DNA from 3 places in the Thalassotalea insulae genome. Region 1 is predicted to be linked to each of the others. Evidence: predicted binding sites of a transcription regulator. Region 1 holds the regulator's gene; each other region holds the start of a gene.

The links. The regulator LexA, encoded in region 1, represses DNA repair genes until DNA is damaged. The targets are predictions, from matches to a motif close to TACTGTATNNNNATACAGTA.
Region 2: the regulator LexA is predicted to act here: its motif matches at 1,660-1,679, upstream of dinG (ATP-dependent DNA helicase DinG).
Region 3: the regulator LexA is predicted to act here: its motif matches at 6,474-6,493, upstream of recA (recombinase RecA).

The regions. Positions count from the first base shown of each region.
Region 1 is NZ_BSST01000001.1:2,254,794-2,264,758, reverse strand. It holds gene QQK06_RS10330 (SURF1 family protein) at 1-443, opposite strand, end outside; gene QQK06_RS10325 (DUF2909 domain-containing protein) at 486-695, shown strand; gene QQK06_RS10320 (cytochrome c oxidase subunit 3) at 774-1,658, opposite strand; gene QQK06_RS10315 (cytochrome c oxidase assembly protein) at 1,689-2,252, opposite strand; gene ctaD (cytochrome c oxidase subunit I) at 2,266-3,858, opposite strand; gene coxB (cytochrome c oxidase subunit II) at 3,871-5,400, opposite strand; gene lexA (transcriptional repressor LexA) at 5,945-6,568, opposite strand; tRNA gene QQK06_RS10295 (tRNA-His) at 6,725-6,800, shown strand; gene QQK06_RS10290 (hypothetical protein) at 6,992-7,303, shown strand; gene QQK06_RS10285 (LacI family DNA-binding transcriptional regulator) at 7,370-8,401, opposite strand; gene gtfA (sucrose phosphorylase) at 8,482-9,951, opposite strand.
Region 2 is NZ_BSST01000001.1:52,258-62,222, reverse strand. It holds gene dinG (ATP-dependent DNA helicase DinG) at 1-1,589, opposite strand, end outside; gene QQK06_RS00370 (DNA polymerase II) at 2,068-4,524, shown strand; gene QQK06_RS00365 (cystathionine beta-lyase) at 4,890-6,071, shown strand; gene QQK06_RS00360 (polysaccharide deacetylase family protein) at 6,183-7,115, shown strand; gene QQK06_RS00355 (ubiquitin family protein) at 7,138-7,416, opposite strand; gene QQK06_RS00350 (hypothetical protein) at 7,413-7,562, opposite strand; gene QQK06_RS00345 (DUF4932 domain-containing protein) at 7,737-9,041, opposite strand; gene QQK06_RS00340 (HD-GYP domain-containing protein) at 9,164-9,965, opposite strand, start outside.
Region 3 is NZ_BSST01000001.1:3,341,813-3,351,777, reverse strand. It holds gene QQK06_RS15165 (homoserine O-succinyltransferase) at 1-754, opposite strand, end outside; gene QQK06_RS15160 (alpha/beta fold hydrolase) at 1,580-2,623, opposite strand; gene QQK06_RS15155 (winged helix-turn-helix domain-containing protein) at 3,069-5,213, shown strand; gene recA (recombinase RecA) at 5,397-6,425, opposite strand; gene mutS (DNA mismatch repair protein MutS) at 6,731-9,298, shown strand; gene rpoS (RNA polymerase sigma factor RpoS) at 9,377-9,965, opposite strand, start outside.

The DNA.
Region 1 (9,965 bases):
ATATTCCCCCGAACCTGATGCAAACCAACTAACGGAGTAACCGAAGGCAATTGATTTCGATCAATAAAACCTTCAACCCAGCCTAAGTTCACTAATACAGCGCCCTGATCGGTATGCAATATTTGCAATACTCGGTAACCTAACCGTCCCTGATTAGTTTGATTATCAAGTAAGAAAACCTTGTCTGGTTCAAAATTCCCCGTTAGTCGTACCGGTAAGTCATTTAGCTGTTTTTCAGATTTACTCAACGCCAGTAACTGTTGTAGTTCAATCGCCTGTTGGGTTTGATATTGTGCGATACGCGCTAGTCGTTGTTCTTTTTCCAGCGCTCGGGAAGATTGCCATAAGCCAAGCTTGATTAATCCACAAAAGACGAGCAAAGTAATGGCAACAACAAACCAATTTAGTTGACGAAAGTAATCTTTAACATTAATGAACTGCATACTTTTCCGTAAATACTAATTAGTTTAACAAGAGAGGGTTTTGTGCTTATCAAGATAATTATCGTTGGCTTACTAATATTCATGATCTTTAACTTATTTAAAGCGCTGATATCAATGAATAGAAATGACTCCAATAAACCAAGCATGTCAAAATTTATTGGCCGCCGAGTGATGACTTCTGTCATCATAGTTATCTTATTGCTGCTCGGTATATTAACCGGCGTGATCACCCCTAATCCACGCCCATATTAAGCTTTTTTATAATAAAAAGTGCATATTAACTGACGTTATATGCACTTAATTATGAATATTATTGTGAGTTATTTACCGTTAAAGAATATAAACAAAGACAAATAGCATCACCCAAACCACATCAACAAAGTGCCAATACCAACTCGCGGCTTGAAAGGCAAAATGATTATCGGGGGTAAAATGTCCCTTAAAGACCCGGATCAACATCACAATTAGCATAATGGTACCTAAAGTAACATGCATGCCGTGAAAGCCGGTCAACATATAAAAGGTATTACCATAGATGCCACTGGTTAAGAACAACTTCATTTCTTCTGAATAACCGTGAGCATATTCCAGACCTTGGCAATATAAGAACACTATACCTAGCGCCACGGTTAAGCCAAGCCAGAATTTCAGCATGCCTCTTTTTTCCTGCTCTAACGAGACATGAGCAAAGTGAGCCGTAACTGACGAGGTTAATAATAAAATAGTATTGATTAACGGTAAGCCATACCACCCCATACCGGTTGTTTCACTGCCATCTGGGGTTTTAATTAATGGCCATTGCGCAGTAAATTCTGGCCACAAAACCTGATTGGTCATGGCATTATTACCATCACCGCCTAACCAAGGCACCGCAAAAGTTCTGGCATATAACAAAGCACCAAAAAAGGCAGCAAAAAACATCACTTCAGAAAAAATAAACCAACTCATTCCCTGACGAAACGAGTTATCCATCTGATGACTGTATTTGCCAGACATTGACTCGTTGATAACATTGTTAAACCAGCCAAACAGCATATAAATTACTAAGGCAATACCGGCAAGCAATACATAGCCGCCAAGCCCGGACTCCGCATTTTTCAGATCCGTGACATAGTTTGCCGCCCCTGTTGCTATTAAGAACAAGGCAACCGCCCCAACAATAGGCCAATGGCTTTGTGCGGGTACGTAATATGTTTCATATTTTTTTGTTGTCATAACTTTTCCCCTGTGTTTTAAGCACTACGCCTATGATTCAACCGAACCTGTGATGTCATACAAAGTATAAGACAAGGTGATAGTTGATACCTCTTGTGGCAGTTCAGTATCGACATAAAACTGTAACGCCATTTCAACATCTTCTTGTGATTTCAAAGGTTGGGAATTGAAACAAAAACACTCTATTTTTTGAAAATAAATCGCCGCCTGCCCTGGTGAAACTGACGGAACCGCCTGACCCACTATGTCATTAAGCGATTCATTCTTCGCATAAAACTTAACTAATTTCATTTCACCGGGATGCACTTTTACTTCGTTTACCATCGGCTCGAACTGCCAAGGAATGCCCTTAGCGGTTCGGCTGATAAATTGCACAGTAATGGTTCGGCTTTCGTCTATGCCATCAGCATTGACATTAGCTGCCGAATTCGATGTTTTACCGTTTAACCCGGTGATATCACAAAACACGTCATACAATGGTACTAAAGCAAAACCAAAGCCAAACATAGCAAACACCACTAACATCAGTTTTTTCACTGTTTTAGCGACTTTTTTGTTATTTTCAGGCTGCATTGGTTGTTGCTCAGTGCTCATTAGTAACGACCTATTAATCAATCTTAGGTGGTGTTTCAAAAGTGTGATACGGCGCAGGACTTGGTACTGTCCATTCTAACCCTTCAGCACCATCCCAAGGCTTAGCTTCCGCTTTTTCTCCGCCTTTAATACACTTAATAATTACAGCTAAGAAAATTAGCTGAGATAAGCCAAAGGCAAAGCCACCAATACTGACCCACTTATTAAAATCAGCAAACTGCAGTGCATAATCAGGAATACGACGTGGCATACCTGCTAAGCCTAAAAAGTGCATTGGGAAAAACAGCACATTCACTGAGATTAATGAACACCAAAAATGTGTTTTAGCTAACCCTGAGTGATACATATTGCCAGTCCACTTTGGTAACCAGTAGTAAGTACCGGCGAAGATAGAAAACAATGACCCGGTAACTAGTACATAATGGAAATGTGCAACGACAAAGTAGGTATCATGATACTGAAAATCAATCGGTGTCATTGCCAGCATCAAACCAGAAAAGCCACCGATGGTAAACAAAATCACAAAAGCGATGGAAAACAACATAGGCACTTCAAAAGTCAATGCACCACGCCACATGGTTGCCACCCAGTTAAACACTTTCACGCCAGTAGGTACTGCAATCAACATGGTACAATACATAAAGAACAGCTCACCAAATAACGGCATACCGGTTGTGAACATATGATGTGCCCAAACGATAAATGATAAAAACGCTATTGATGCGGTTGCATACACCATAGAGCTGTAACCAAATAGTTTCTTACGAGCGAAGGCTGGAATGATAGTCGATACGATACCGAATGCCGGCAAAATCATAATATAGACTTCAGGATGGCCGAAGAACCAGAATATATGCTGGAACAATACCGGATCACCACCACCTGCGGCATCAAAAAAGCTGGTGCCGAAATAGGTATCCGTTAATAGCATAGTCACTGCACCTGCCAGTACCGGCATAACGGCAATTAACAGATAAGCAGTAATAAAAAATGTCCAGACAAATAACGGCATTTTCATATAAGTCATGCCTGGCGCCCGCATATTCATTATAGTAACGATAACGTTGATCGCCCCCATAATGGAAGAAATACCCATAATATGCACGGCAAAGACGAAGAATGCGGTACTACCATTTGAATAAGTGGTCGATAGTGGTGCGTAGAAGGTCCAGCCAAAGTTAGGTGCCCCAGATTCCATAAAAAAAGATGCAATCAATATTGAAAAAGCAAATGGCAAGATCCAAAAGCTCCAGTTATTCATCCTTGGCAATGCCATATCGGGCGCCCCTATCATCATAGGGATCATCCAGTTAGCAAAGCCGGTAAACGCTGGCATAATGGCACCAAACACCATAATCAAGCCATGCGTTGTCGTTAACTGATTAAAAAAGTCTGGTTCCATTAACTGCAATCCAGGCTGAAATAGCTCGGCGCGAATGAGCATCGCTAACGCACCGCCAGTCAACAACATGATAAACGCAAACCATAAATACAAAGTACCTATGTCTTTATGATTAGTGGTATATAACCAACGTTTGATACCCGTCATTTTATGGTCATGATGTTCGTCGTGCCCATGCGAGTCGTGAATAGCTTCTGTAGTCATTATTCTGCCTCCCTACTTAGCACTTGCAGCATCAACGTCTGCGGGTTGTACAACATCACCAGTATTATTACCCCAAGCATTTCGCTCATAGGTAATTACCGCAGCAATGTCAGTTTTAGATAATTGAGCACCAAACGCAGCCATCGCTGGATTCTTCTTACTGCCGTTGACGACCATATCAATATGGACATTTATATCACCGGCCGCAATTGGGCTGCCTTTCAATGGTGGGAACGCTGGTGGTAAGCCTGCACCTGTCGGTTGATGACAAGCAACACACATAGTGTTATAAACTTTTTCACCTTTTGTCATCATTTCATCAAGCGTATATTGCTTAGATAAATCTTCGCTGACCGCAGTTGCCGCTTCAGATACAGCTTCAGTAACTTGTTCAACCACTTTCTCAACTGCCTCTTTAACTGGTGCTGCTGTCGGGCTACCACCGGCTACAGCCTGAACATCTGCTGCTTGTACTGCATCTCCAGTATTGTTACCCCAAGCATTACGCTCATAAGTAACGACTGCTGCAATTTCTTTTAAGCTTAATTGTTTACCATAAGCCTGCATACCGGTACCGGCACGGCCATTAAAGACAACGTTAATGTGATCTGCGACACTGCCCGATGTAGCCAAAGGACTGCCTTTAAGTGCAGGGAAAGCTGGTGGTAAACCTAATCCAGTTGGTTGGTGACATGCCGCGCAATAGGCATTATAAGTAGTTTCACCTAATTGCATTAACTCATCCATTGACATTGACGCATTCAGTGATGCCGCCTCAGCTGCTTTCGCATCAGCGATTAATTGTTTTTGCTCATTGAGCCAGTTATCAAAATCAGCTTCTGATTTGACTTCTACCACAATAGGCATAAAACCATGATCTTTACCGCAAAGCTCCGCACACTGGCCGCGATAAATACCCGGTTTATCCACTTTGGTCCAAGCTTCATTAATAAAGCCCGGGTTCGCATCTTGTTTAACCGCAAACGCTGGCACCCACCAAGAGTGGATAACATCATCTGAGGTCATTAAGAAACGTACTTTTTTATTCGCCGGGATCACTAAGTGCTTATCCACTTCTAATAAATAGTGTTCGCCTTTATCTTGCCCAGTTCCCTGCTGGTTTTGAAATTGTTCTCGAGGGGTAGATAAAACTGAGTAGAATTCTATGCCTTGATCAAAATACTTATAATGCCATTTCCATTGAGAGCCTGTGATCTGAATAGTCAGGTCAGAATCATCATTATTTTCCATCGCAATCAGTGTTTTAGTGGCAGGAGCTGCCATCGCGATTAAAATAAGAATGGGCACAACCGTCCAGATTATCTCGACTTTTGTACTTTCATGAAAAGACGCCGCTTTTGCTCCTTTAGATTTGCGATGAAAAATCATCGACCAAATCATAGCGCCAAATACTACAACACCAATGGCGGTACATATATACAGCACGAACATGTGTAATCCATACACTTCGTTACTGATTTCCGTGACACCTTTGGTAAGATTCAACTGCGTTTCCGCCCAAGCTATATTAGGAAGAATCATCCCTAACAGTAGCCAACCTAGGTTACGTCTACTCACTCGACATCTCCTCTACCCTTCTAAGTTCCAAAACTGAAGTTACATAGTAATGCTTAGCTCTTATGTCTTAGTTTTTGGTGTATGTTTTATTGTTATTTTCCTGACGAATTTTTGTACAGTGAAAAGTTCGCCTTATTATTATATTTGTTCATTTTCTATCCTAGAATTACCTAATTCTTGATCTAGGTCAATTTATAATTTTTTACAATTTTAAGAAAAAAGCTAACAATAACAATAGAGTTACAACTCTAAACAATTAGATCGCACGTCTGATAGGGGATAGAGAGAATGTTTACTTTTTGTGCAATTACTCTAAAAAATCTTAGATATTAAGAAACCGCAAGGATATTTTTTGAACAAAAAACAATCTAATAGCAATAATATTACGAGGAAATGATAATTATTCTTAGAAATATATCGTTAATAGCTTAATTTTTAAACAGAAGTGTGATTTGTAGACTTTCTCTCATGGAGAAAGAAAGTCTGCTGGGATAATTATGAAATCATATTACATCCAGTCGGCATTACGAATAACGCCTACGGCGAGGCCTTCAACATTAAAGTGCTGAGTAGTGAGATCAACTTTAATCGGAGCAAAGGCTTCATTTTCAGCATGTAGATAAACAACATTGCCTTCGCGTTTAAAACGTTTAACAGTGACATCATCTTCAACCCGGGCAACAATGACCTGACCATTTTGGACATCGGTAGTTTGATGCACTGCCAAGAGATCACCGTCCAAAATACCGATATCCTTCATACTTTCACCATTAACGCGCAATAAATAATCCGCCGAAGGATGAAATAAATTGCCGTCTAACTGATACCTGTCTTCAACATGTTCCTGTGCCAAAATAGGTTCACCTGCTGCAACCCGGCCAATTAACGGCAAACCGGCTTCTTCAATCAATTCTTCGGCCAGACGGATACCTCGCGACGTACCAGGTAACATTTCAATATAACCTTTTTTCGCCAGCGCTTTTAAATGCTCTTCCGCCGCATTGGCCGATTTAAAGCCAAAAAAATCAGCAATTTCAGCACGCGTTGGCGGCATCCCAGTAGCGGAAATTTTTTCTTTTATTAATTCAAAAATTTGCTCTTGGCGAGGAGTGAGAGGACGTAATTCAGACATTTGGCACTTCCTGTAAGTTTGCACAGTATCACTGTTATTGTATACAGGCTGTAAATAATCGCAAGTCCTAAAATTTTATAAAACTTTTCCTTGTCAACTAACTGCGAAATACAATACAATCCTCGCGCCTTAGAAAGGCACCATATTTCTTCTGTGGTGGCTATAGCTCAGTTGGTAGAGCCCCGGATTGTGATTCCGGTTGTCGTGGGTTCAAGTCCCATTAGCCACCCCATTCTTTTACTCTCTCAAATTTTTCTTACATGTGCTTGCAGATCAAAAATTATGCATTTTTGATCTTTAAACCTTTCATTTAAAATTACTTTTGGCATGCTTTGCCATTGCACCATTACGTTTATATCTGAAACTAATCTTTAAGTTATACGGTCTTAGTTAATGTAAGTTGGTAACTATATGGGCTTTATCATGAGCATGTTGCATTCACATGAAATAGTGAAAGGAAAAGTGGTCAAAGGAACGGGCAGTATTTTGGCAAATCTTGATGCTAAAGCAAGGAAGGCTTATGCCAAATGCGCTAATAAGGCGATGAACAAAAAACTAGCGCAAGAAAAAGACTTAGCTTCCAAAGAGCAGTTAAAAGAAATTCATCAACAGCAAGATCATAAAAAGCGCGAAATTTGCGCAAAGCATCGCCACCATTCACTTACTTATTGGCTAATAAAAGCAAGCTTTGCCGAGATATGGCACTATCTATTCTCACATGATGATAAACGGTAAACAGACACTAACTGTTGTGTTCATCCAGAAGCCACGATAAAAATTTTCCAGTTATTACTCTGCTAATTAACAGCTTTTTCCACTCTCAATATAATAGGGAATGGTAATAGTGTCAGTGGCTCGGCTAATAAAAAGCTCTGCGGCTTTATTGCCTTTGACTTCACTGTGTTGGTGTATAGTAGTTAACGGTGGGGTTGAGCGAGTTGCTTCTTCAATGCCATCGAAACCAACCACTCTAATATCTTGAGGTATTTTCAGCCCCATAGCATTAATTTCTTTTAACGCCGCTAATGCAATTGTATCACTCATACACAAGAGCACGTTTGGTCTAGGGCTGGAAGATAATGCTTCTTTTGCCGCAATTAACGCGTAATGATGATTACTTTCTGGAATATTCCATAGCCTGTCTTCCCTAAAATTAACCCCTAACTCCGCTATCGCCCGCCGATAGCCTTGTAGACGTTGATGAGAAATAGAGGCGTGTAAATCCAGCTCAGGTAAATCATATACTCTGCTGGTAAGCTGAGAATCAATGATCCTAAGCCCTAATATCGCTACATCGTCATCTTTAGTTTTTATTGCAAGTTTTGCTATTTCATAAGCCGCTTGTTGATTGTCAATACCAACCGAGGCTTTACGGTCAATATCAAAATCTGCGGTCACTACTTTTTTATCAGTAAGTTTAAGCTGTTCAATTAAAGCAGAGTTACGTGGGCTACCATAACAAATAAAGCCATCAACAAAATCAGCAACACTGTCGATACTGTCCGAAACACCAGAAAATAACAGTAAGTTGACCTTATTTTTTTCTAGTACTGAAGAAACCCCTTTAACAAAACTACTAGCGACCGGGTCTGTGATCATATATTCAACGCTATCAGGCAATACTAGGGCAGCAATATTAAATTGCCCTTTTCTCAATGATTGTGCTGCCTTATTTGGCCCTGAATAACCAAGTTTTCGGCATGATGCAAGAATTTCTTCTCTGCGCTTTTTAGAAAGCTGATCCGGACGATTAAATGCATTAGATACAGTGGCGTTTGATACCCCTAATTCTTTAGCAATACTTTTAAGCGTCCATATTTTCTTAGCTGTCATGGTTACCTTGGGTTAATAGTAGCGTTAATTTTGTTGGCATTATTTCATAAAAAGTGCAAAACGTCCCTACTATCAAAACGCTAGGCTAACAGCTCTTGCAGATCAATAAGGGTAGATTCACCACGTTCGGTTAATTCAATAACACTGTACTTGTCTAGTAAGTTAATCGTTAACCTTGCCTGGCTCTCTTCATTCTCCCACGCCAACGTGATTTCTGCACCTTGCCCTAAGACACTAAAGACACCATCAAAAGCACTGCAGCTATTTCTAAGTTTGATTAACGCCATCATGGCTTTTACAAATGGCTTCTCAATTGCCTGCGCTAACTGCGCGTCATTTAAATAAGGACGATTGATGTCTCTACCAATATTGGTTTGCTCTAGCAAGGTCATGTCATTAGTTTCAGCGAGCAGACCACCATAGTAAACCTGTGGAATGCCTGGCGAGAAAAACTGAATCGCACGGGCTAGTAAATAACCATAATCGCTTTGACCAAGCGCATCATAATAGGTGCAGTTCACTTGGTATAAATCGACATTGCTTGCCGCCGTGCCAGTGGCCATTTTACTCTCTCCACCACTATTAATGTGAATCGTCTCCACCAACTGATCTATTTGCTGCTCAGTCAATAATCCTGGCTTACCGTCCATTGGACCAATATCAATGATACCTATGCCATCATGAGTATCTAATACAGTAATACAATTTTTCGGTGAAATAGTTAACCATTGAATCAGTGCATTAAAGTTGCTACTAAAAATACTGTGTAGAATTAACGGCGGCAGCGCAAAATCATAAACCTGATCAACCCGTTTAGCGATCTCAATTTGAGTTTGATAATACGAATGGATTTCGACTAAAGTTTCCATGCCTAATTTATTCGCAGATTTGGTTAGCTCATCAATAAAGTCAAAGGTTTCATCGATCATAAAACAACTGGTTCCAGCCTTCTTAATAGCATAACCAGCCGCATCTAAACGGATCATCTTGATATTGTTTTGAGCAAAGATGGTTAAGATGCGAGACAAATACTCACGCCCGACGATAGAGTTAACATCTATATCTATCTGATTACTGGTAAACGTCGTCCAGAACTCCGCACTTTCATTATCAGGTAGGTCAAAAGCGGTAAAACAACTACCAGGTCGAGGACGATAAATTTGTTGCTGTTGCTGCTCAGTTAAACCACTAGGAAAAACTTTACCTTTTGTTAAGAAAAGCTCCCAAAACGGTGACTTTTTGCCATTTTTTAGTACGTCTTTAAACTCAAGTGACTGCGCCGACATATGATTAACGATAAGATCAGCCATTAACTCATGCGCTTCTCCCAATAGCTTAACATCTTGCCACTGCCCTAAACGGCTATCGACTTGTGTATGATCTATCGGGTCAAAACCAGCATCGCTGCCATCAATAGGAAAATAAAATGGCAACAAGTGCACGCCAGAAAATAAATCTGAAAACTGATTATGCAATAGTGTATTCAGCGCCGAAATATCTGAACCTGTTAACCTATCAACATAAGTAATGAGCTGAACATTGTTTTTCATAAAACTACCATAAA
Region 2 (9,965 bases), 2.2 Mb from region 1:
TCGTCAGTAAATTGTGGACTACTGGGTTCATTAGTCATCTTAGCAATGACTAATTGCGCATTGCTTTGATAATCAAATGGTGAGTCTACTTTTTGATATTGGGTGCCATCGTTGGTTGCTAGTCCAACCTGACGACGAAAATAATCAAACGAATTTAACGCTAAAATGGTCGCAGAACATAACACCGCGCCTTCACATTTTGACCACAACATATCTTCTAGAGTAAAGCCGACCTCGATTGGTGATGCCGATAATAAATAATCCTGGCGTTTGCCGCTGATTTTTTCTAACCAGCGTGCCAATGGAGCAGATTTTTCACTGTCGGTTTTGGCATACATTGCCCATAGGGCGTTAAAATTTTCCAGTCGCTGAATAATAAAACCTGATTCTGCCAGTAACGGCTCAGCAAGGTAACTTTGACTGTCTCCATCTTTTACCGATTCCACCAACAGGTTATAGAGTTTGTTACTATGGCTTAAACATTTCTTACTTAATTCTGTCAGGTCTTCTGCTTGTTGCTTGATCAGTTTGGGGACTACGCCATTTTCAAAACGAAAAAGTGCCGAATCATTATCATTAGTAAATGTTGAGTTATTTTTGTTTGCTGGCGTGAAATATAATGCCTGATTATTGTCGATAAAACGCAATACTTTTTGTAATTCTGCGATTAACTCCTGACAATCATCGGCGAGTTTCAGTGATGGTGAGATAGCTGAATTCGATTTGATCAATTTTGCCATTTTATCGCCTAACTCTTTGGTTTTTTCAAGCCAGTCTAGGGCTCCCTTTAAGGTAACACTTGCGCTTGAATGGTCACGCGTAACCTTTGGCAGATGATGTGCCTCATCGATAACGTAAAATGTATCTTCTGGCGCGGGTAAAATTTTCCCACCACCGAGTTCTAAATCGGCAAGCAGTAAACTATGGTTAATCACCAATACCTGACATTGTTCCATGGCCTCTCTTGCCTGATGAAATGGACAATGATTATGTTCATTCTGTCCTTTGATGCAGCTATGTTTATCTGATTGAATTGACTGCCAGATGTGCTGAGGAATCGGGTCGGCCCAGGAGTCACGATCGCCTTGCCAGCGGTTTTCTGCTAACGCCTGATTGAGATTTTTTAATAACTTAAGCTCATATTCACTCGGTTTTTCGGCAAAGGTAAAACCTGCTTGAGGATTTTCTTCCTGGCTCACTGCTTGTTTGAGTTTTTGTCGACAGACGTAACGTTGGCGTCCTTTAACTAACGCAAAATTAAAATCTAAGCCCGCATGTTTTTTTAAAAACGGTAAGTCTTTATCAACTAATTGTTCTTGTAATGCCACCGTCGCGGTAGAAATACAGACGGTTTTTTGTCGTGTCAGTGCTAAAGGGATCGCGCCTAATGAATAAGCTAAGGACTTACCGGTACCAGTGCCAGCTTCGATAGCAATGATTTTACGGGTTTTGTCATAATCACCCGCTAAGGTTTTAGCTATTTCCGCAATGAGAAAGGTTTGCTGTTTTCTTGGATTAAAGTTGCTTAGGTTCTCGCCAATTGCCTTGTAGGCGCTGCGAATCGCCTGTTTTATTTTATCGGATAGCATAAGTAGTAGCGGAAATTATTCCTTTAGCTCGACTAAGCTCGGTTTCCTTTGCTCAGCTTTTATTTTACAATGCTGTATATATTAACAGTTTGTGGTGGCTAATTATAGCAACTGAATTAAATTTTTGATCATTGAGCGAGAATTAAACGGCATATAGGCACAGGTTTTATATTATAGGCAAAACCTAAGTACCTACATTGATGTAGGCAAGGCTTTGATTGCAGATAATGGTTATTCTCGGTAACTGCTCCTGCGTTACCCTAATATATTACATCCATGTAATAACCTTATCAAAATCAGTAACGCTGCATATAAGCCTTTTAAACTCGCCTTTTGGGAGTTTGTCAGGAAAATGATAACTGTACAAATTGTGTTGTTAGAGAGTAACTACAACGGCATCAATTTGTTTTGTTCTAATTTCCCTGACATAGCTCTGAATGGGTTAAATCGTTATTTCAATTGGTATTAGAACCTTTAAATGGAAATTCCTGCAGATAAATTATTGTCAGGCTTTTTACTGACGCGCCAGGCTTTTGATACTCAGCAGGGGATTTGCCTGTCTTATTGGCTAAAGACCGAGCAGGGGCCGGCCAATGTTTTAGTTACGCAGCAATCGACGGTGTTTTTTGTTGAAGCAACTCTACAACAGCAGGTAACGCAATATCTAAATGATCATGCCATCAGTTATGAGAAAATAACGCCATTGGCGTTAAAAACCTTTAATCAGCAATCAGTTTGCGCTATCTATTTTCGTTCGATGCGCGATTATTATCGTGCAAAAGAAATCTTAGCGAGTTATCGCATCAAATGTTATGAAGATGATTTTCGACCGGAAGATCGTTTTTTGATGGAACGTTTTGTCACCGCCCATTGCCAGTTTAATGTCAGTGAACAGGCAATCATGGCTGAAAATACTTCCAGTCACGCAGCCCCTCGTATTTATGCCCAACAATGTCGGCCGATCCCTAAAACACAAATAGACAGTGGCTTTTTATTGGACATGGTATCACTGGATATTGAATGTTCGATGCAGGGTGAGCTTTACTCTATCGGTTTATATTCCCATGCGCTAAATGGTAAGTCATTAACGCAAGTGTTGATGATAGGTGACAATTCAAACACTAAGAGTAAGTTGCCATTAATCGAGCGGCAACAAATTGCGCCATGCATTAGATGGCTTGAGGATGAAAAGGCTTTGCTTGTCGCATTAATTGACTGGTTTAAGCAACACGACCCGGATGTGGTTATCGGCTGGAATGTCGTACAGTTTGATTTTAATGTATTGCAAAAACGTTGTGATTTGTATCAATTACTTTTTTCAATCGGTCGTGACGGTAAAGCGCCTAGATGGCGGAAAAATAATAATAGTGGCCAGCAATATATAGATATCGCAGGTCGGGTAGTGCTTGATGGTATCGATTTGCTAAAAACCGCCACTTATAACTTTCCAAGCTTCTCACTCGATTATGTCGCCACTGAATTGCTGGCTAGAGGGAAGAAAGTTGAAGATGTTGATAACCGGGTGCAGGAGATCACCGACAATTTTCATCATGATAAATTAGCGCTTGCAGCTTATAACCTGGAAGACTGCCGTTTAGTGACACAGATTTTTGAAAAAACGCAATTACTGGAATTTGCGATGTTACGGGCGCAATTAACCGGGCTGACTTTAGATCGTATCGGCGGTTCAGTCGCAGCCTTTACTAATCTCTATTTACCTAAGTTGCATCGTGCAGGTTATGTCGCGCCTAACCTTGGTGATGGTTTAAAAGGTTTAGTCTCGCCAGGTGGCTATGTCATGGATTCTATTCCTGGGCTTTATCAAAATGTACTGGTGTTGGATTTTAAGAGCCTATATCCCAGTATTATTCGCTCATTTAATATTGACCCTATGGGAATGATCGAGGGGTTAAAAGCACCAGAAGATGCTATTGAAGGTTTTGATGGTGCGTATTTTTCACGTGATAAGCATTTTTTACCTCAGATCATTAAAGATCTGTGGCAAGAGCGGGATAAAGCAAAGCAAGAAAACAATGCGGCGTTATCGCAGGCAATTAAGATTATTATGAATTCCTTTTACGGTGTCTTGGGCTCGACCGGCTGCCGATTTTTCGATCCTCGTTTGTCTGGCTCTATTACTAAACGTGGCCATCAATTATTAAAGCAGACGCAAGTCTGGATTGAAGCGAAAGGTTATCGGGTGATTTATGGTGATACTGATTCGATATTTGTTCATGTCGGTAATGATAAAAGCGCCGAGCAAAGCCGAGCGCTTGGAGCATCATTGGCTGAATTTATCAATAGCCAGTGGCAACAAAAATTAGAGGCGGAATTTCATATTAAAAGTGAGCTAGAAATTGAATTTGAAACTCATTTTAGTCAGTTTTTTATGCCGACAATTCGCGGGCTAGATGTTGGTACCAAAAAGCGTTACGCAGGTTTAGTGCGGGAAAATGGTGATACTCAAATTATATTTAAAGGACTGGAAAGTGTTAGAACTGACTGGACCGAATTAGCAAAAACCTTTCAACGTAGTCTGTATTTAAAAGTCTTTAACCAGGAACCAGTCAAAGAGTATGTTATGCAAGTGGTGCAAGATACTTATGACGGTAAATTGGATGATTTACTCGTATACCGTAAACGGATTCGTAAACGACTCAGTGAGTATGTGAAAAATGTGCCGCCGCATATTAAAGCAGCGCGCGCAGCTGATGCTATTAATCAACAACAAGGCAAACCGTTAAAATTTCAGGGTAAAGGCTGGATTGAATATTATTTAACTACAGCAGGGCCACAGGCCAAGGGCTATGTTACCGCGCCATTGGATTATCAGTTATATATTGATAAACAGATAGCTACTGTTGCAGATGCCATTTTGCCTTTTATTAATGAGTCGTTTACGGCGATTGTTGATCAACAGCAATCATTGTTTTAAAAAGTGTGCTGACGTAAATGCTTCAACAGCATTTTCATGAGGAGCCAGAGAACTGTTGTTAGATAGACAGGCAATACGCGTAAGGTCTTGCGAGGAAGCTCAATATAGACATCCAAGCTGATGAAGCGTGCTTTTATTACGCTAGCAACTATTTATCAATAAACTGAATTATGTGAATTATGTGACAACAGTTTTCGAGACAAATGTTTTAATATTAATAACCATAATGCATGTGCAGGCTGATAAAATTATAACAATCACTCGCACTTTTTTTGATTAGGGTTTGATTAAAACGAATAAAGATGTTTAGATGGCTAGAATGCTAAAGTGTCACGATATCTAAATAAGTCAATGGAATTAGTTTAATGAGAAAAGATACCAAAATCGTTAATGCCGGACGTAGTAAAAAATGGACGAGAGGCGTAGTAAATCCACCGGTGGAACGAGCATCAACAGTAGTGTTTGAGTCGGTAAAAGAGATGAAACATGCCACTGCCCATCGTGGTGAGCAGGTATTATTTTATGGTCGTCGCGGCACTTCTACGTCTTTTGCTTTTCAAGATGCGATGACAGAGCTTGAAGGTGGAGCGGGCTGCGCGCTGTATCCATCCGGCACAGCGGCGATTACCAATGCGATTTTAGCCTTTGTTAAAGCTGGTGATCATATTTTAATGGTCGATACAGCTTATGAGCCAACCAGAGACTTTTGCGATAAGGTTTTGACCCGTATTGGCGTTGAAACCACTTATTATGATCCGTTAATAGGTAAAGATATTGAGCAGCTGATCCAAGAAAATACCGCTATCGTCTTTTTAGAGTCTCCTGGCTCAATCACCATGGAGGTGCAAGATGTGCCAGGTATTGCTAAAGCTGCTCATCAACATGATTGTATTGTGATGTTAGATAATACCTGGAGCGCAGGTGTAAATTTTCAGCCGTTTGATTATGGCGTGGATATCTCGATTCAGGCGGCAACAAAGTACATTGTCGGCCACTCGGATGTGATGTTAGGCACCGCAACTGCGACAGAAAAATACTGGGAAACCTTAAGAGAAAATAGCTATTTGATGGGGCAATGTACGTCGCCGGACGACTTGTATCTTGCGATGCGTGGTATTCGCACTTTGGGGGTTCGGTTAAAACAACATCAGGAGAATGCGTTGAAAATTGCCCGTTGGCTTGAGCAACGTGAAGAGGTGGATAAAATTTTACATCCGGCATTTTCATCTTGTCCGGGACATGAGTATTTTGAGCGGGATTTTTCCGGTTCAAACGGGTTATTTTCTTTTGTGCTAAATCGTGGCGATCAGGCCTCGGTTAATGCCTTACTCGATGGTATGCACCATTTTAAAATGGGTTATTCCTGGGGCGGTTTTGAAAGTTTGATTTTAGCAAATACTAATGTTGGTCGATTACGTACTGCCACCGGTTGGCCATATCAGCATCCGCTGATCCGTTTACATATAGGATTAGAAGATGCGGATGATTTAATAGAAGATTTAACGCAAGGGTTTGAGCGATTAAATCACAGCTTAGCGCAACGTTAGTCGTATAATTGATAGCATTTGATAATATTAATTTAATAAAATAAGCCAGCGAGTTGTAAAATTATCTGGCTTATTTTTTTGGGTACTTTTTATCAGTAGGGAAACTAATAAATGACGATTAATAGTAGCTTAAAAGCGCTAATGATATTGTTTGCGCTGTTCATATCTTTCGATGGTTTCAGTAAAGAAATAGCGCTGACCTTTGATGATGCACCGCGCGCCGCAAAGGGTTATTTTGATGGTAAAACTCGAGCGGCTAAACTGATTGCTAACCTAAAAGCTCATCAGGTGGAGCAAGTGGCGTTTTTTGTTGTCACCAGCAGGTTAGATGCGGAAGGGGTGGCACGAGTTAATGCATATAATACTGCAGGTCATATTATCGCTAATCATAGTGATACCCATCCCGATTTTAATCGTTTAACGCTAGAGCAGTATAGTGATAATTTTTTACGTGCCGATCGTCAGTTACGCCCGTTTAGCAACTTTAGTCCGTTATATCGCTTTCCTTATCTGAGAGAAGGCAATACCTTAGAAAAAAGAAACGGCATGCGCGCACTATTAAAAGATCGCGGTTATCGCAATGGCTATATCACTTTGAACAATTATGATTGGTACATTGAAACACTGTTTCAGCAATCGATTAAAAGCGGCCAGCCTTTGGATATGGAGCGGATGCGCCAATTTTATGTAAAAACTTTGATGGCCAGTATTCAATATTATGATCAAATGGCGAACACTTACCTTGGCCGCTCACCTAAACATGTGTTACTGCTCCATGAAATGGATATAACCGCCTTGTTTATTGGCGATTTGGTGGATGAACTTAGACGCCAAGGTTGGAAAATTATTTCACCTGAGCAAGCGTACACCGATGATATTGCCCTGTATCAAACTGAGCGCGTATTAAAATATAACCCGGGGCGCATTGGTGAAATCGCGCGAGATAATGACCAAAAATCTAACCTTTGGCATAAAACGCTGGACGAAGCATACCTTAAGCAGGCGTTTGATCAGCAAGTGTTAAACAAAACCAGTCAAGAGTAGAGATGAAATGTTTTTAATTTTCTCAGCCTCCTGTGAGCGACTGAAAAATATAGAGTTTGGCGTTGTCTGGTACTTTATCTAACAAGGTTTTTCGGTCAATTAATAGCTGATTATTGATACTGATATTGACGTGTCGGCGCAAAGCGCCGTTATCGTCAAGGATGTATTGAGTAAATCCGGGGGCCAGTTGATTGATTTGATGTAAAACATCGGCAATTGAGCCTGCGTCCAGTTCAAGCGCGGTATTTTCCAGAAGTGGAAAATACCGATATAAGTGATGTGTCATCTCAACATTAATCAATTAACGTTCCAAAACGCACTGAATAAATAGGCGGCATAGTAAACGGGGATCCCTTGGTGCATTATTGGTTTCGGTTGCCACTGACCGTTTTGTTGTTGAAAAATTAAAGTACCTTTGCGGGTACCAAGTAATATGATCTTTGACATTGCTAATCCTTTGCTTTGTCCAATATTCGCCAATCAATCATGTGAAGCTTCTTTCTGATTGTTAAAGCTTAGGCAATTTTTTTCAAACCGAAAAATATTAAGGGCAATAAAAGGAGTAACGAATGATTGTTGTTAGCTTATTGCTACTCCATGTTCTATTTTCTCAATAGCCGCTTAGGTTTTATGGTTAAACCAGTCAATGAGCACTGGATAAAGATCAGGAATTTTTTCTGTTGGCTTTTTCTTTTCATACATCTTGAGCAATTGCTCATTAAAGGCCTTGAACAGATAAAAACCGCGCTTTTGGCTCATAAAGTTTTCGATGTCATCTTTAATTTGTAGAAAGTCTTGTTCAGGGTAATGTTCTTTGGCGTATAACGAGAATATCGCCCAGGTCATGTATTCGTTAAATACCAGATATGGTTTGTTATAACCCCCGCCTTTGTACCAAGGAGTTAAATCAGCGAGTGCTTGGTTTATCTCATCTATATAAAGATCTGATATTGGGTTGACATAGGTATGGTCGATTTCGGTAAAAAAACTACGGGTAAGTTTTATCGCTTTCAGTGACGCTGATATTTCTTCATTTTGATAACGATTAGGACCGCTAATAAACATTACTGATTCTTTAAAACCATTATTGTCATACATTCGAGCACTGTGATTGCCGATCCCTAACGGTGAAAAGAATACCCTATAGCTATTATAACGCCCGGGGAATTGATGCTCTAACCATTGCCAAATACGCTGAGGTTGAACGCTAAGCTCAAATTGCTGATGCAGGCTGGCATAGTAATTTTGATGCTGCTGATAAAACGCATGAAATTTACTTTCTTTGGCAAAATCAGCCAGCAGCTTATTGTAATCTTTGATAGCGTTTTGTGCTCTGAATCCGCTATAAACTTCAGACGGTTTAATTTGCTCTTTTTTGAATTGATATGCCGGCCCATTTTCGACTAATGAATAATAATCGGCCTCTTTGAGCTTGCTAATGAGTGGATGTGTGGCAAAAGGGGAAAACCATTGCAGCATTTGTTGATAATAATCTTCACCTTGATGATTTTGCTGATAAGACTGACGATATTTGTCTGACAATGCCAACACAATATTGCTAAGCTCATAAACCGCAGGGGTGGCAACTGAGACTTTTCCTTGATGGCTTGCAATGTAGTTATTGCTATAATGTGCTGGTTGACCTTGCAGGTAAAACGAAATAGTTTTGACTTCTTCTCCTAATTGTAGATGAAGTTGTTCTATTTCATCCCCTTGATAGCCAATAGTCAAATGTTGATCTTCGTGTTTGATTTCAGCCGTTGGTGTATTGCCCCAGTACGTAAGGTAGATGTTTTTTTGCGCGGGAAGTTGACTAAAATCTAGTGTTTGATTGAAAAAACGCTCAATAATTAATTGTGCATTTGCATGCTGTAATACTAGCTGTTGTTCGCCTGCTGATGCGTAAAATGGAGCACAGAGCAGCAAAAATATCCTTGTATAGTGCAAAATTGACCTCATTTCTGTTGTGATTGATTTGTCTTTAAGTTAATTTAACTCATTGATAATAATATAGATAATTTTTAATGGACTGAATAGTCAGGCTGAAGTTATTGATAATCTGTCCAAGCTTGTAGTAGGTTTTGCTGCATGGTTTCTGCGTGTGCATTTAGTTGTGGAGCAAGTTTAGCTTTAGCCGGTAATTCTTCTTGCAAAAAATCTGGGATAATACGAAACACTTTTTTAAATTGCCATAGTAGCTCGTAGTGCATACTATCTAACTCCTGAAGTTCCTGACGTGCATCGTTAAAGTCACTATCACTGATACTTTCTAACCAATCTAAGGTTTCCGGGCTATTAAGGCCCGCTCTTTTTATGGTATCACCAATATGTTCGCAGGATTCGATCAACGCTTTACTATGCTTACCCTTAGTTTCTTTTGGAAACAGCGCGACAAAATCAGCAAACGCTAGGTGGAGTTGGGTTATTCTTACTCGCTGTAAAATCAATCGTTTAGGTAATGCCAGAAAATCTTTGCGGTTTAACAAATCACTAATTTCCAGCTCGGCACGTTGCACTAGGGTATACATCGCTTGATAGGATTCATATTTAAACGAATGTTGGTTAATTTGAATATAAGGCATGATATTGGCCATTGATTTGCCTGACTGCTGGTATTGTCGGGTGCGGATGTGACAGATGATATCTGCTAAACCAATCAGTTGCCCGCTATAACTGAGTTGTTCATTGCGTAATTCTTTTGGGTATCCTGTGCCATCACAGCGCTCATGATGCTCCTTTATACCGCGGTAAACTTCTTCATCAAATGGGTAAATGAGTTTAGCGATGGCCACGCTGATCATCATATGGTGCTTAACACTGTGCCATTCTTGATCTGAATAACTTCCCTGC
Region 3 (9,965 bases), 1.1 Mb from region 1:
TTAAGTCTCTGTGATACTCATCATCTAAGGTTGTGGCATCATATTCCGGGTGACCGGTTAAATACACTTGCTGCTTATTTTTACTGGCGGCAAGGTATACGCCAGCTTGCTCTGATTCGGCTATAATTTTCAGATGTTCAATCGACTGATAATCCGCCTTATCAATAAAGCCATAGCGAGAATGAGGAACATAAAATACGTTTTCAAATCCCCTGGTAAGCTCTTCTTTTGCATCTACAGGTTGATGCGAATAAACCCCGGATAATTTTTGCTGACGCAAATGACGATTCAAACCATAATGATAATATAACGCGGCATGGGCTGCCCAACATGAAAACATAGTAGACGTGACGTTCTGCTCAGCCCAGTCAAATACTTCGCATATTTTATCCCAGAAACTTACCTTTTCATAAGCCATACGAGCTAATGGTGCACCGGTAATAATTAAACCGTCATATTGCTTATGTTTGATATCATCGAATAAACAATAAAAATTGTCTAAATGCTCTTTCGGAGTATTTTTTGATTCATTGCTATGAATACAAACAAATTCAATATTTATCTGTAATGGAGTATTAGACAACATACGACAGATTTGCACTTCAGTTTCTATTTTATTCGGCATTAAATTTAAAATTGCCACTTCCATCGGACGAATATCTTGATTAGCTGCTCTGTGTTCAGACATCACAAAAATATTTTCTTTATCAAGTACTTGAAGTGCAGGCAATTGATCTGGAATTTTTATTGGCATATTAACTACCTAGTCGTCGTTGCGCTATACCCTATGAATAACCATAGACGTAAATCATTATAGCGACTAATGTGCCTTGGATTTCTAGATATGTCAACATCTAAACGTATAGACGTCTATAATAAATTAATCTGTCATATATAGGCGTCACATTTGTGTAAAACGTCATTTAAAACGAGAATACCGTTAAGCGCGAGAATGACACAGTGTAAAAGCTACAAGCCAATTTTGAACTGAACATTTTGTAAAACACGAAAACTAGTAGGTAATATTTTTCAATCTTATCTGGTAATCTACTGATTGCTAATCGCTTTAATGAAGAAAAGTATTATCAAAAGCTAACATTATTTACGGTAAAAGTGCAAAAAGTCAGGATTAGATCCACGCTTTCATTATGTTTTTAATTCGATATTTCCTATCATGAGCTTAAAATATTCTCGGAGATTCGCTCATGAACACTATCATTTCAAACTGGCAAATTGTCTCGGTAATGGACGGAGAGAAATTGATTGGTAAAGTTCTTTGAGGATGTCAGATGCAATTGATGGAACTCAATCAAAGCTAACAATCACATATGTGCCCACTTTGACAGGCGTTGTAATGTATTGCAGCTCCTAAAACTCCAACAACCTTATTTCGAGCTTCAAGTACTCAAATACGGCTCTATTTTAAAAAATCCTGCATAGACCCGCGCCACCACAATCACTAATGCATATTTTTTCACTGATCTTATAAGCACTTCTGCAGAGCTAGAAAATAAGACTCCTAATTGGGACTAACCTCTATTAAAGATAGGCGTCTTATTTATTTTCTCGTCATTGATTATTAATTAAGCTCGGTTTTTAATTGAGTACCAGACCTATTAGTCCCTATTACTCCAGACTTCTTCGACACCATTTCACGGATCGCTTCAACAACAAGCTCCGGCTGTTCCAGCTGAATGAAGTGACCACTATCAGGCGCTAATACATGAGTACTGTTGCTAGATAAGGTCAGTAAGTCTTTTTGTAACCTTAGCCATAAGTCTAACAATTCTTTTTTTAGATCATCATCAAAACCAGTGTTGTCTACGCGTGCAGGAGATATCGCGGTAATAACCGTTAGTGGAAAATCACCTAAGACACGCATATCGCTCACTTCCGCCATCATTTGCTCTGCGTTTGTCATCTCGTCAACATATCCCGTGAGGCTTTTATGAAGCATTGTTGTCACTACCTGATTAATGTTATCGCCTTTTTTGGTGTTTGGTTGTAAGTTATCGGCTAACATAAATCGCGCTAATCCAAGATGAACGGCTGCTTTTATAAGCTGTGGTGGCGGTGGCGACGACATTAACTCTTTCTTCAGCCTTGCTGACATATGTTCTTCCATATCTGGATGTGAACCGTCAACCAGAATCATACCGCCAACATCCTCGATATGATTTAGTGCGTATGGGCGAAGGATAACACCAGCCAATGAATGACCAACTAAGATATAGGGTTTTTCCAGCCCTAAATTGGTTAATAGCTCGTTAAGCTCTGCAGCAATTGCCGATGCTGTTTTAGGGTTTTCACCTCGCTCACTCCACAAAAGCCCAGCTCGATCATAGGATATAGTAGTAGCAAATTTAGCCACTTCTTCTTGAACCTTAAACCAAGGAAGGTGACCACTATAGCCTAGTCCTGACTCAAAAATTACCGTTGGCCCACCACTCCCTTTTTTCACTATATGTAGCTTATGGCCACCAACATCAATCAATTCCCCAGGTTGTTGATGCACTCGCTCTGCTGAACTTCTTGAAAGTTGTTCGTAGCTAAATCCCAGCAGCAGTAAAAAAGAGAATAAAAATCCAATTCCCAATCCTATTTTTTTCAACCATTTTGTCATCAAATACACTCCGTTTATTGTCATTCAAATAATTCTTTCTTGTTATATAATTTCACTAATGCACACAAATATGTCAGACCTCAGATCAGCAAACTTTGTGAGGATGAAGTAAAATAAAAACTAAGAGGCGTCTAGTAAATTAGAAGCGGTTCCGTCAGTTATTGAAATACCACGAACATTGACACTTACATCTTTGAAGCCAAACAAAAACGCAAAGATAAAAATTACTATCTGTTTAATCATAAAAATTCCATTATTTTTTAATTACTGTTTGAAAGTAAGTAATGTGGCTAAGAGCTTAGAAAAAGTAATGAAATTGTTGGGAAAAAAGATGAAGAAAAGGTGAATATCAGAAAACTAACTTAAACAGGCGTTAGCCATTTTTATATTTAATTATCAGTGTGATAAGCTCGTTAAGCATTTTTCAATATAACAACAAACTTTTATGAAGCAATTTGGCGAGTTCGTCCTCGACACTAAACAAACAAGATTATTACGCCAAGATCAGGAAGTAGCGATAGAGCCTAAACTTTTTGAATTGCTATCCCTTTTTGTTGAGCAACCCAATAGCATTATTTCTCGGCAAGATATCCTAGATGCATTGTGGCCTGGCTCACTTGTTACCGATAATGCCATCAACAAAATGATTGCTAATCTACGTAAAGTACTAGGTGACGGTGCAAAGAACCCGCGTTATATCCAAACAGTGCCTAAAAGAGGCTATCGATTGATATCTGAGGTGCTCCCGATTGCTCCCTATTCTGTGACAGATATTACTAAACAGATATCGAGTGAAACCAGAAAAGACTACGGTAACCCCAAAATATTATCAAGTGAGTATAACCGCAAAGTCATATTCATTTTTTTATCAATACTATTATGTGTTTTATTATGGCAATTCTTTCACGATAAAGATCACGAAAGTAGTACACATTACTATACTAAAGCGTTAACTCGTTCACATGGCGCAGAACAATCAGCGCGTATGCATCCTGATAGGAAGCACTTATATTACCTTAAAAAAGACGCTAAACATGCGCGTTTTCAACTATGGCTGAAAAATATCCATACTGAGCAAACTGAACAAATAGATATAGGTAGTGTTAGCATGAGCCAAATCATTGCATTGGATACTCAAGAGGATGGTAAAACAACAAACTTGTTCTATCTTGATAAAAAACAAAGCAGTTGTGGTGTATATCGAGCCACACTTTCATCGGTAAATCAGATAAAACACACCGTAGAGAAGTTATTTGACTGTAGCAACAAGCGAATTAAAGATATTGATTACCACGCCGAGCAACAAGTAATTTACTATGCAGCACAGCCGAAAAACCTGTGGCCAAATCAAATATATGCTTTTGAGCTCAAAAGCCAAAAGCATAGTCTAGCTACCCAAACAGAGCCTGCTGGCTGGGGCCATCACAGTATTGATATTTCTCCCGATGGAGAAAAACTGTTAATAATGAGCACAAATAGCGATTACAAAACCCAGCTACTGGTGTTGGATTTACTGACTAATGAAATTACCGAAGGAGTCAAGTTTAACCGTCCGGTTTATGAGGCTATATGGCATCATGATTCTAAAAAAATTTACTATTATGCTTCGCCACCTGCGCATCAAATTATAAAAAGTGATTTAGACGGTGACAATGCAACGACTGTGGTCAATGTATCTGAGTACTTGGCACCACGCATGACGTTATTTCCTGACGGTCAAAATTTGTTGTTTAGTACCAAACAAGAAAACTTTAGTAATCGTTGGTTAGTGCCTCCAGAACAAGTAGAAAAAATTGATAATTCAACGGTTAATGATAGTAACCCTGCATTATTTCATCATAGTCCACAGTACTTATTTGTTTCAGAGCGCAGTGGCCGCAGGCAGTTATATTTAGCGCATTATGACAATAACCAAGCCAAGATAGTCACTAATTTTGCTCTCCCTTATTGGTTAGGGTATATCGCGGTGTCTACCGATGATCAAAGTGTTTTACTCAATGTAGAAAATAAAATTTATCATTTGCCAATAAGTGAATTGAGTATCGTCAACCCGCTAACATTACTAAAACAAGAGCATCTAATCTATTCGAGTGAAAGTCCTATAATTTCTCTCGATTGGCTGTCAAAAAGCAAAGCAGCCATAACGACTGTGGTAGACGGTAGTCCGGAATTAGTAGTTGTCAGCTTGAATAATAAGAAAATTCAACCAATTAATGGCCAATGGGCATATGGACTGACAGATAGTAAACAGCCTGATGGTATCTATTTAATTGAACAGCAAACTAATGCCCTATATCGTGCTAAATTAGCAGAATTAACAAGCTATTCAGCCGTTAATCAGAATCAAGCTATTCCTCTACACCTAAACCTGGCAGATGGTTTTTATCATGTAAAAATAGACTCAAATACGCTGTATTATGGCAGCGATGAAAACGGCAATACCTACTTAAATGTAGTGCCATTAAACGATACTAAAAAGAGTAAAAAATATCTTTTAGATGAACTTTCTAGCTATGATGTCAATAACGGTCAAATAATGGTAAGTGACATAGAAAGTCTGGAAGGCGATGTACATCGTACTATCCACTAGATATTCGATATTGGAAACATAGTTAGCTTACTCATATTATCCGGAAAATCGTGATGACTTCTCTCACCTAGCAGATACACTTTAAAGTTTCCAAAACAAAGTACTTTTACTTTCGTAACTAAACAAGTAACAGTAAAAAAGCCATCATATTGATGGCTTTTTAACGTTAAATTTAGCTTAAGCTTATTCTGCGACAGGCTCTTCCTGCTCTTGAACATCTTTATTTCGATTTAAAAACATATCTCGTAATTTAGTATCTAACTCTTTAGACATTTCTGGATGTTCTTTAAGGTAATCTACCGCTTTCGCTTTACCTTGACCAATTCTGTCACCATTATAGCTATACCAGGCACCTGCTTTTTCTACCAATTTATTTTGTACACCAAGGTCGATTAACTCACCCAAGCTATTGATCCCTTCACCGTATAGAATTTGAAATTCAACTTGTTTAAACGGTGGCGCAACTTTATTTTTTACCACTTTAACTCGAGTTTCATTACCAACAATCTCATCGCCCTGCTTAACCGCACCAATACGGCGGATATCTAAACGAACAGAGGCATAAAACTTCAAGGCATTACCACCAGTAGTGGTTTCCGGATTACCAAACATCACACCAATTTTCATGCGAATTTGGTTAATAAAAATCAGCATGGTATTAGACTGCTTTAAGTTACCGGTTAGTTTACGCATTGCCTGTGAGAGCATACGTGCTTGAAGCCCCATATGAGAATCCCCCATATCACCTTCAATTTCAGCTTTTGGCGTTAATGCGGCAACAGAGTCAACCACGATGACATCAACAGCACCGGAGCGGGTTAACATGTCACAAATTTCTAATGCTTGCTCACCAGTATCTGGCTGTGACACTAGCAGTTCATTAATGTTTACCCCGAGCTTTTCAGCATAAATAGGGTCAAGCGCATGCTCGGCATCAACAAAAGCACAGACTTTACCATTACGCTGCGCTTCAGCAATCACTTCTAATGTCAGCGTTGTTTTACCACTTGATTCAGGACCATAGATTTCAACTACGCGTCCCATAGGTAAACCACCGGCGCCTAGGGCAATATCAAGTCCAAGAGAGCCTGTAGAAATGGTTTCTACGTCCATGCTGCGGTTTTCACCTAGCTTCATTATTGAACCTTTACCAAACTGACGTTCAATTTGGCCTAACGCAGCAGAGAGTGCTTTTTCTTTGTTCTCGTCCATTTCTTGCTCCACAGATAAATAGATATAATCATTCAATACGGCAAAGTATACTGTATGACCGTACAGTATCAAGAGTTTTTTTAGAAAATCTAATTCTGATTTTTTAATAACTTGTTTTTAAAGGAGTTAAATTTAAAAGCTAACGATTTACTTCACCCATTAGTAAAAAATTTACAGAGATACAGTATTCACTTAGGCCAATAAAATAAGAAAATAGCAAAAATAGGCGATGATCGCGAGAACGCTTATGGCATAATATCCGCTATCACTTTTAGATTAGCTTAAGCCAAAAAGAATAATTTTTAATGACAAATTCCACTGCTGATTTATCTTCGCACACCCCGATGATGCGTCAATACCTAACCATTAAAGCCGAATTTCCTCAAATATTATTATTTTACCGCATGGGAGATTTTTACGAGTTGTTTTTTGACGATGCGAAAAAAGCTTCCGATTTATTAGATATTTCCTTAACGGCCCGTGGTAAAACCGGTGGTAACGCAATCCCAATGGCTGGCGTGCCCTATCATGCGGTTGAAACTTATCTTGCCAAGCTGGTGGCGTTAGGTGAATCCGTCGCTATTTGTGAACAAATTGGCGACCCAGCAACCAGTAAAGGACCCGTTGAAAGAAAAGTAGTCCGTATTGTTACCCCTGGTACCGTCAGTGATGAAGCGTTATTAGCCGATCGGCAAGATAATCTGTTGGTATGTATATTTGAAGAAAAAACTCAGTTCGGCCTGTCATATTTAGATATGACCAGTGGTCGCTATGTTATTTGCCAGCCGCAATCTATAGAGCAACTACAAGCAGAATTACAACGTTTATCACCCGCTGAGCTTTTGTACCCAGAATCGTTTTCACAGTTTAGCGTTATTGAGCGCTATAAAGGCTTACGCCGACGTCCAGACTGGGAATTCGATTTAGCAACTGCCACTAACCTGCTGAATCAGCAATTTGGTACCAAAGAACTCAGTGGTTTTGGCGTCGATGATTATCCATTAGGTTTATGCGCCGCTGGTTGTCTTTTACAATATGTGAAAGATACACAACGCAGTGCACTGCCTCATATCCGCGCTATTGTGGCAGAATCAGCACAGCAAGGCGTAATACTTGATGCCGCCACCAGGCGCAATCTCGAGTTGACACAAAATTTACAAGGTGGATTAGAAAACACCCTAGCAGCGGTATTAGATAAATCTTCGACTCCTATGGGGTCAAGGTTATTAAAGCGTTGGTTACACTTCCCGCTACAAGACCTCAATCAATTACAATTTAGACAAAACGCCATTAGTGAGCTGTTAACAAGCGAATTACATTTTGCGTTGCAACCTCAGCTTAAAACTATTGGTGATACAGAACGTATCGTCGCACGAATTGCATTACGTTCAGCAAGACCAAGAGACTTTGCCCGTTTACGTAATGCGTTAGGTCAACTACCAAATTTAATTACCAGTGTGTCAGGAGAACAACATCCGCAATTAGCAAAGCTAGCTCAGCGATTACAACCTATGCCAGAGCTCTATCAGCTACTTAATAACGCTATTGTTGATAATCCACCAGTATTGATCCGAGATGGTGGTGTCATTGCTCCGGGTTATCATCAGGAACTCGATACCTTGAGAGACCTTAGCCAAGGAGCAAGCGAATTTTTGGCGCAACTGGAAGAGCGAGAAAAACAAAGAACTGGCATTCAAACGTTAAAAGTAGGCTATAACAAGGTCCACGGCTTTTATATTGAAATCAGCCGAGCCAGCTCTGGCGAAGTACCTGATGATTATATTCGCCGGCAAACACTAAAAAACAATGAGCGCTTTATCACTAATGAACTAAAACAGCATGAAGAAAAAGTGTTAAGTGCACAAAGCCGTTTTCTCGCATTGGAAAAGCGTCTTTATGAAGAGCTATTTGAGCTGATTTTACCCGATATCGAACAGTTACAGCAGCTATCTCAAGCTCTTGCCGAGCTAGACGTACTGACTACCTTTGCCGAACGGGCCGAAACACTCAATTATGTAAAACCGGAATTAGTGAAAACGCCGGGCATACATATTGAAGCAGGTCGTCACCCTGTAGTTGAGCAGATGACCGACGAGGCATTTATCGCCAATCCAGTTTTGCTTAATGAACAACGTAAAATGTTAATCATTACTGGTCCTAATATGGGGGGAAAATCCACCTATATGCGGCAAACGGCTTTAATTGTGCTATTAGCTCATATTGGCTGCTATGTACCCGCCGATGGAGCAAAAATAGGATTAGTCGATCGAATTTTCACTCGTATTGGCGCATCCGACGATTTAGCCAGCGGACGTTCAACCTTTATGGTTGAAATGACAGAAACTGCCAACATTTTACACAATGCAACTAACAGAAGTTTAGTACTATTAGATGAAATCGGCCGTGGCACCAGTACCTATGACGGGCTTTCGCTTGCCTGGGCTTGCGCTGAAATGTTGGCGGTGAAAACTAAGGCATTTACCCTGTTTGCAAGCCATTACTTTGAATTAACCTTGTTGGCCGAGCAAATAGACAGCCTAGCAAATGTTCATCTCGATGCGATGGAACACGGCGATGATATCATTTTCATGCATGCTGTACAGGAAGGAGCAGCAAGTAAAAGTTTTGGGTTACAGGTTGCGCAATTAGCTGGTGTACCTAAAGCAGTGATCCAGCGCGCTAAGCAACGATTAACTGAACTGGAAAACCAACAAGCCCCGTCGGTTATTGAAAACAGTCAACAGGTCTTTGAGCAACTTTCTCTGGTAGATTCCGAACATCCAGTAGTCAGCCAACTAAAAGCGCTGGACGCCAATGAACTCAACCCGAAACAAGCACTGGATTTATTGTTTCAATTAAAAAATCAGCTTTAACAGTGAATACTAATTAGCTTCAATTCAGCAAAAAACCAGCCGATTGGCTGGTTTTTTATGGTTAAGCTAAACGGAATATTAAGCTTGGAATAATGCTTCTATCGATAGATCCTGAGCACTTAAAATATCGCGTAAGCGTTTTAATGCTTCTACTTGAATTTGACGAACTCGCTCGCGAGTTAAACCAATTTCGACACCAACATCTTCTAATGTGGCTGCTTCATAGCCTAACAGACCGAAACGACGTGCTAACACTTCTCGCTGTTTAGAGTTAAGTTCATTCAGCCAGTGGACGATATTATCTTTAATATCATCATTTTGTAAATTTCCTTCAGGACCACGGGCTTTTTCATCGGGAATAACATCAAGTAAAACTTTATCAGACTCACCACCAAAAGGGGTGTCGACCGAGGCTATACGTTCATTAAGACGTAGCATTTTACTGACATCTTTAACTGGCACATCCAGTTCTTGGGCAATATCTTCGGCAGTAGGTTCATGATCTAGTTTTTGCACCAGCTCACGTGCAGTACGGAGATAAATATTAAGTTCTTTGACCACATGAATAGGTAAACGAATGGTACGGGTTTGATTCATGATGGCACGTTCTATTGTTTGACGTATCCACCAAGTCGCATAAGTAGAGAATCTAAAACCACGCTCAGGA